3 regions of the Terrabacter sp. R4-6 genome follow, and region 3 is predicted to be linked to each of the others. Evidence: predicted binding sites of a transcription regulator. Region 3 holds the regulator's gene; each other region holds the start of a gene.
The links. The regulator HrcA, encoded in region 3, represses chaperone genes, less so after heat shock. The targets are predictions, from matches to a motif close to TTNGCACTCGNNNNNNNCGAGTGCNAA.
Positions count from the first base shown of each region.

Region 1 (2,264 bases), 1.5 Mb from region 3:
GACCTGGCCACCGGTGAGGATGGCGAGGTCCTGGAGCATGGCCTTGCGGCGGTCGCCGAAGCCGGGGGCCTTGACGGCCGCGACGTTGAACGTGCCGCGGATCTTGTTGACGACGAGCGTCGAGAGGGCCTCGCCGTCGACGTCCTCGGCGATGATGAGCAGCGGCTTGCCGGACTGCACGACCTTCTCGAGGACCGGGAGCACCTCGGCGACCGAGGAGATCTTGCCTTGGTTGATGAGCACGTAGGCGTCCTCGAGGACGGTCTCCATGCGCTCGGTGTCGGTGACGAAGTAGGCCGAGAGGTAGCCCTTGTCGAACTGCATGCCCTCGGTGAACTCGAGCTCGGTCGCCGTCGTCGAGGACTCCTCGACGGTGATGACGCCGTCCTTGCCGACCTTGTCGAACGCCTCGCCGATGAGGCCACCGAGGGTGGCGTCCTGGGCGGAGAGCGTGGCGACGGAGGCGATCTCGTCCTTGCCGTCGACCTCGCGGGCGTTCTCGAGGAGGCGGTCGTTGACCGCGGTGACGGCCTTGTCCATGCCGCGCTTGAGCGCGGCCGGGGCGGCGCCGGCGGCGACGTTGCGCAGGCCCTCCTTGACCATGGCCTGGGCGAGCACGGTCGCGGTCGTCGTGCCGTCACCGGCGACGTCGTTGGTCTTGGTCGCGACCTCCTTGGCGAGCTGGGCGCCGAGGTTCTCGTAGGGGTCCTCGAGCTCGATCTCGCGGGCGATGGTCACGCCGTCGTTCGTGATCGTGGGGGCGCCCCACTTCTTGTCGATGACGACGTTGCGGCCCTTCGGGCCGAGCGTCACCTTGACGGCGTTGGCGAGCGCGTCAACGCCGCGCTCGAGCGACTTGCGGGCGGAGTCGTCGAACTCCAGCTGCTTGGCCATGGTGTTCCTTTGGCTCGGGTTGCTTTGCGGTTGCTGTGATTCGGTCGAACGAGACGCACCCCGGGGAGACCCCAGCGGGGCTCACCGGGGTGCGGTCACGGCATACGGCTGGGTCAGCCGACGATGGCGAGGACGTCGCGCGCGGAGAGGATCAGGAACTCCTCGCCGCCGTACTTGACCTCGGTGCCGCCGTACTTGCTGTAGATGACCTTGTCGCCGACCTTGACGTCGAGCGGGACGCGCTCGGTGCCGGTGTCGTTGAAGCGGCCGGGGCCGACAGCGAGGACCTCGCCCTCCTGGGGCTTCTCCTTGGCCGTGTCCGGGATGACGAGGCCGGATGCAGTGGTCTGCTCGGCCTCGAGGGACTTGACGACGATGCGGTCTTCGAGCGGCTTGATGGAAACCGACACGGTGGTGACCTTCCCTTCGGGACAGTCGGAAAACTGACTACGGACTGTGGGCTCTTCGAGGCTGGCCGCCGTCGCGGGGGTCGACCTCCCTCGAGGAGGGTGCTGGCACTTTCAGGTCGAGAGTGCCAACAAGATGAAATCTAGGTTTGTCATTAGCACTCGGTCAAGTCGAGTGCCAGATTCGTCGGCGCGCCGCGGCCCGGTCGGGCGCACCCACGGGCGCTGGCAGGATGAGGCCATGGACGCCGCCATGGTCGATCGCCTCTCCGCAGGTGAGGGCTGGGCGCTGCTCCAGTCGCTGCCTCCCTACGACGAGGACGGCTCGCTGCACCTGCAGGGTCGGCTGCGCGAGGCGGGCTTCGCGGCCGACCTCGTCGCGGCCGCCATGACCCAGTCGCGGCTGCGCTCGCGCGGTATCGAGAAGTTCGGTGACTTCGCCGCCGGCATGCTCTTCACCCCCGACGGCCTCGAGCAGTCGACGCGCCTCGCGATCGCCGCACGCCACGCGCACCGGTACGCCGCGGCCGGGGTCCGCGACGTCTACGACCTCGGCTGCGGGCTGGGCGCCGACGCGATGGCGTTCGCCGGCCTCGACCTCACGGTGCACGCCGTCGACGCCGACGACACGACCGCCCGCATCGCCGCGGTCAACCTGCGCCACTGGCCGTCCGCGCGGGTCACGCACGGGCTCGCGGAGGACGTTCGCCTGCCGCAGGGTGAGGGCCGACGGCACCTCGGGCTGTGGCTCGATCCGGCCCGCCGCGTCACCGGGGTCGCCGACATCACCGGGCGCACCAAGCGCGTCTTCTCCCTCGACGCCATCTCGCCGTCGTGGTCCCAGGTCCTCGACTTCGCCGAGCAGGTCCCGGCGACGGGCGCCAAGCTCTCCCCCGCGTTCCCGCACGGGTCGGTCCCGTCGGGAGCCGAGGCACAGTGGACGTCATGGCACGGCGAGGTGCT
Region 1 covers NZ_CP197224.1:3,567,987-3,570,250, reverse strand. Annotated here, with positions in the region: gene groL (chaperonin GroEL) at 1-894, opposite strand, end outside; gene groES (co-chaperone GroES) at 1,008-1,304, opposite strand; gene ACSSS0_RS16670 (class I SAM-dependent methyltransferase) at 1,543-2,264, shown strand, end outside.
Region 1: the regulator HrcA is predicted to act here: its motif matches at 1,457-1,483, upstream of groES (co-chaperone GroES).

Region 2 (2,264 bases), 860 kb from region 3:
TCGACCGGCGCCGTCGCCTACTGGTCGGGCGACAGCTGGAGCGACGAGGCGATGTCGTCCAGCGGCTTTCCCGGGCTGCCCGGCGGTGAGTGGACGAGCACGACCTCGGACGACGGCTGGGGCTCGGCCGACACCTCCACCGCGGCGACCAGCTCGACCGCCGCGGCGACCGGGGCCACCCGCCCCGGGACGACGCGGCCCCCGGCAACCGCCGTCGTCGAGCCGGCCTCCGACCCGACGTCGTCCGTGCCGACGACGTCGGCCCCTGCCCCGTCGTCGAGCCAGGCCACCACGGCCCCCGCGCCGAGCTCGACCGTGGGCCCGAGCCCGTCGTCGCGGCCCACGAAGGGCAACCCCAAGCCGAAGCCGACCTCGACGAAGAAGCCCACGCCGACGCCGAGCCCCTCGCCCACCTCGAGCGACGGCGGCTGCTTCCTGCTCGTCATCTGCTGATCCCCTGCTGACGGGCGCTCGGCCCGGACCGGCACGACGTGGCGTGGGAGCCTGTCGCCATGGACTGCGTCTTCTGCTCGATCGTGGCGGGGGAGGTGCCGGCCGACGTCGTGCTCGACGAGCCGGACCTCGTCGCCTTCCTCGACCGCCGGCCCGTCTTCAAGGGCCACGTCCTGCTCGTGCCGCGCCGGCACGTCGACACCCTGCTCGACCTGCCCGCAGACCTGCACGCCACCGTCCTCGGCGCCACCCAGCGCCTCGCCGCGGCGGTCGTCGAGTCGCTCGGCGCCCAGGGCACGTTCGTGGCGATGAACAACGTCGTGAGCCAGTCCGTGCCGCACCTGCACGTCCACGTCGTCCCGCGCACCAAGGGCGACGGCCTGCGCGGCTTCTTCTGGCCGCGGACGACCTACGCGTCGGGGCAGGAGTCCGCCGAGCACGCCGCCCGGATCGCCGCCGCGCTGGTGCCGGCCGCGGACGCCTGAGCCGAGCGGACGGCATACGCCCTCACTCGAGGGGGGTCAGACGTTTGCACTCTCACCCCGAGAGTGCCAATAATGGCGTTAGCACTCTCCCTAGGGGAGTGACAGAAATGGGCCGTATGCCGAGGGGCTGGGTTCGCAGCTACATGAAGCTGGGGAGACCGGTCCCGTCCGTCGCGGGCGTCATGCGGGCCACCACCAACGATTCGCGTGGGAGGAACCACCCGAATGGCCAAGACCATTGCGTTTGACGAAGAGGCGCGTCGCGGGCTCGAGCGAGGAATGAACATCCTCGCCGACGCCGTCCGCGTGACCCTCGGCCCCAAGGGCCGCAACGTCGTCCTGGAGAAGAAGTGGGGCGCCCCCACGATCACCAACGACGGCGTCTCGATCGCCAAGGAGATCGAGCTCGACGACCCGTACGAGAAGATCGGCGCGGAGCTCGTCAAGGAAGTTGCCAAGAAGACCGACGACGTCGCCGGTGACGGCACGACGACGGCGACCGTGCTCGCCCAGGCGATGGTGAAGGAAGGCCTGCGCAACGTGGCCGCCGGCGCCAACCCGATGGCGCTCAAGCGCGGCATCGAGAAGGCCGTCGACGCCGTCACCGCGCGCCTGCTCGAGCAGGCCAAGGAGATCGAGACCAAGGAGCAGATCGCCTCGACCGCCAGCATCTCGGCGGCCGACGAGGAGATCGGTGGTCTCATCGCCGAGGCGATGGACAAGGTCGGCAAGGAAGGTGTCATCACCGTCGAGGACTCCAACACCATGGGCCTCGAGCTGGAGATGACGGAGGGGATGCGCTTCGACAAGGGCTACATCTCCGCCTACTTCGTCACCGACACCGAGCGCATGGAGGCCGTCCTCGACGACGCCTACGTGCTCGTCGCGAACTCCAAGATCGGCAACATCAAGGACCTCATCCCGCTCCTCGAGAAGGTCATGCAGTCGGGCAAGCCGCTGCTGATCATCGCCGAGGACATCGAGGGTGAGGCCCTCGCGACGCTCGTCGTGAACAAGATCAAGGGCACGTTCAAGTCGGTCGCCGTCAAGGCTCCCGGCTTCGGCGACCGCCGCAAGGCCATGCTCACCGACATCGCCATCCTCACCGGTGGCCAGGTCATCTCCGAGGAGGTCGGTCTCAAGCTCGAGAACGCCACCCTCGACCTGCTCGGCCGCGCTCGCAAGGTCGTCGTCACCAAGGACGAGACGACCATCGTCGAGGACGCCGAGGACCGCTCGCAGATCGAGGGCCGCATCGCCCAGATCAAGGCCGAGATCGAGAAGTCGGACTCCGACTACGACCGCGAGAAGCTCCAGGAGCGCCTC
Region 2 covers NZ_CP197224.1:1,319,478-1,321,741, reverse strand. Annotated here, with positions in the region: gene ACSSS0_RS06225 (hypothetical protein) at 1-453, shown strand, start outside; gene ACSSS0_RS06220 (HIT family protein) at 513-938, shown strand; gene groL (chaperonin GroEL) at 1,164-2,264, shown strand, end outside.
Region 2: the regulator HrcA is predicted to act here: its motif matches at 1,017-1,043, upstream of groL (chaperonin GroEL).

Region 3 (2,264 bases):
CTGAACGAGAAGCCCTGTCCTGCACCGAAACCGGCGCCGCCGCCCGAGGCGAACGGGTCGGCACCCATGTCGAAGGACTGGCGCTTCTGCGGGTCGGAGAGGACGTCGTAGGCCTGCGAGACCCGCTTGAACTCCTCCTCGGCCTCGGCGCCGGGGTTCACGTCCGGGTGCAGCTTGCGGGCGAGCCGACGGTAGGCCTTCTTGATCTCCTCCTGGCTCGCGTCGCGCGAGACCCCGAGGACGGCGTAGTAGTCGTTCAAGCTGAGATTCCTTTTGGTACGTGGTGCTTTCGGTTCCGGCGCGGCGCTGCGCCGGCGGACTGGCCGCTGTGGTGCAGGTGGGTCAGGTGGCCTGGTTCTCGTCGAGGATCTCGGAGACGTAGCGCGCGACGGCGCGGACCGAGGCCATCGTCGTGGGGTAGTCCATGCGGGTGGGGCCGAGCACCCCGAGGCTTGCGACGCGCTCGGCTCCGGAGCCGTAGCCCATCGACACGAGGGACGTCGACTGGAGCCCGGTCACGGGGTTCTCGGAGCCGATGCGCACGGAGACGAGGTCGGGGTCGTCCCCGAGCTGGCCGAGCAGGCGCAGGAGGGTGACGTGCTCCTCGAGCGCCTCGAGGATCGGCCCGATGGTGCGCGGGAAGTCGGTGCCGGCGCGCGCGAGGTTGGCCTGCCCGGCGAGGACGACACGCTCCTCGCGCTCCTCGACGAGGGCGTCGCCGAGCGCGGACACGACGGCCTCCGTGGCGGCGCGGTCGGCCTCGTCGGCCTCGTCGACGAGGCGCCGCAGCCGCGTCGCGGCCACGGTGAACGGCACACCGGCCGCCACCTCGTTGATGCGCGAGCGGATCGAGGCCACGAGTGCCTCACCGGTGCCGTCGGAGAGCACGCGTCCGGTGTCGACGACGCGCTGCTCGACGCGACCGGTGTTGACGATGAGCACGATCATCAGGTGCGACGACCCCATCGGCACGAGCTCGATGTGGCGCACCGTCGACCGCGTCAGCGAGGGGTACTGCACGACGGCGACCTGGCGGGTCAGGCTGGCCAGGAGGCGCACGGTGCGGTCGACGACGTCGTCGAGGTCGACAGCTCCCTCGAGGAACTGGCCGATCGCGCGGCGCTCGCCCGAGCCCAGGGGCTTGACGGCGCTCAGGCGGTCGACGAACACGCGGTAGCCCGCGTCGGTGGGCACCCGCCCGGCCGATGTGTGCGGCGCGTGGATCAGGCCCTCCTCCTCGAGCAGGGCCATGTCATTGCGCACGGTCGCGGCACTCACACCGAGGTGGTGGCGCTCGACGAGCGCCCGGCTGCCCACGGGCTCGGAGGTCTGGACGTAGTCCTGCACGATCGCGCGCAGCACCATCAGCCGGCGGTCCTCGCTCATCGCGTCCCCTCCTTCACGGGTCTGGCACTCTCGATCGACGAGTGCCAAGTCTACGACGTGCCTCGCGGATCTCCGATTTCATCCAACCGTATGCCGTCGCGGCGCCACCGCCCCCGCCCGCGTGGCGGCTGCGTGGGAGCCCACCGGGCGGCATACCCTCACTGGTCGTGTCCCCCAACGATCGCTACGGCTCCGACGTGCTCAACGGCGACTGGCGTGCCCCACGGCGCGGCCGGTCGACCCCGACCCCGGCGGAGCCCGACCTCGTCGTCGAGGAGGTCGAGACCGGCTGGGTCGGCGCCGTCGTGCGGGTCGAGAAGGCGGGCGGCATGCACGTCGTCCACCTCGAGGACCGGCGCGGACGCACGAAGGCGTTCCCGCTCGGACCCGGCTTCCTCGTCGACGGTGCCCCGGTGACGCTCACTCCCCCGCAGGCTGCCGCCGGCACCGCCCTCGCCGAGGCGCGCCGTGCCGCGTCCCGAACCGCGAGCGGCTCGGTGGCCGTCGAGGGCGCCCGGGCACGCGTCGCGAGCGGGTCGAGGATCTACGTCGAGGGCCGCCACGACGCCGAGCTCGTCGAGAAGGTCTGGGGCGACGACCTGCGCGTCGAGGGCGTCGTCGTCGAGCTCATGGACGGCGTCGACGACCTCGCCGGCATCATCGCCGAGTTCCAGCCGGGGCCCGGGCGTCGCCTCGGCGTGCTCGTCGACCACCTCGTCCCCGGCACCAAGGAGGCCCGCATCGTCGCGCAGGCCCAGGCCCTGCCGGGCCTCTCCCAGCACGTGCGGATCCTCGGCCACCCCTACGTCGACGTGTGGCAGTCCGTGCGCCCGGAGCGGCTCGGCTGGCAGCAGTGGCCGGTCATCCCGCGCGGCACG
Region 3 covers NZ_CP197224.1:457,844-460,107, forward strand. Annotated here, with positions in the region: gene dnaJ (molecular chaperone DnaJ) at 1-260, opposite strand, end outside; gene hrcA (heat-inducible transcriptional repressor HrcA) at 343-1,386, opposite strand; gene ACSSS0_RS02210 (DUF3097 domain-containing protein) at 1,548-2,264, shown strand, end outside.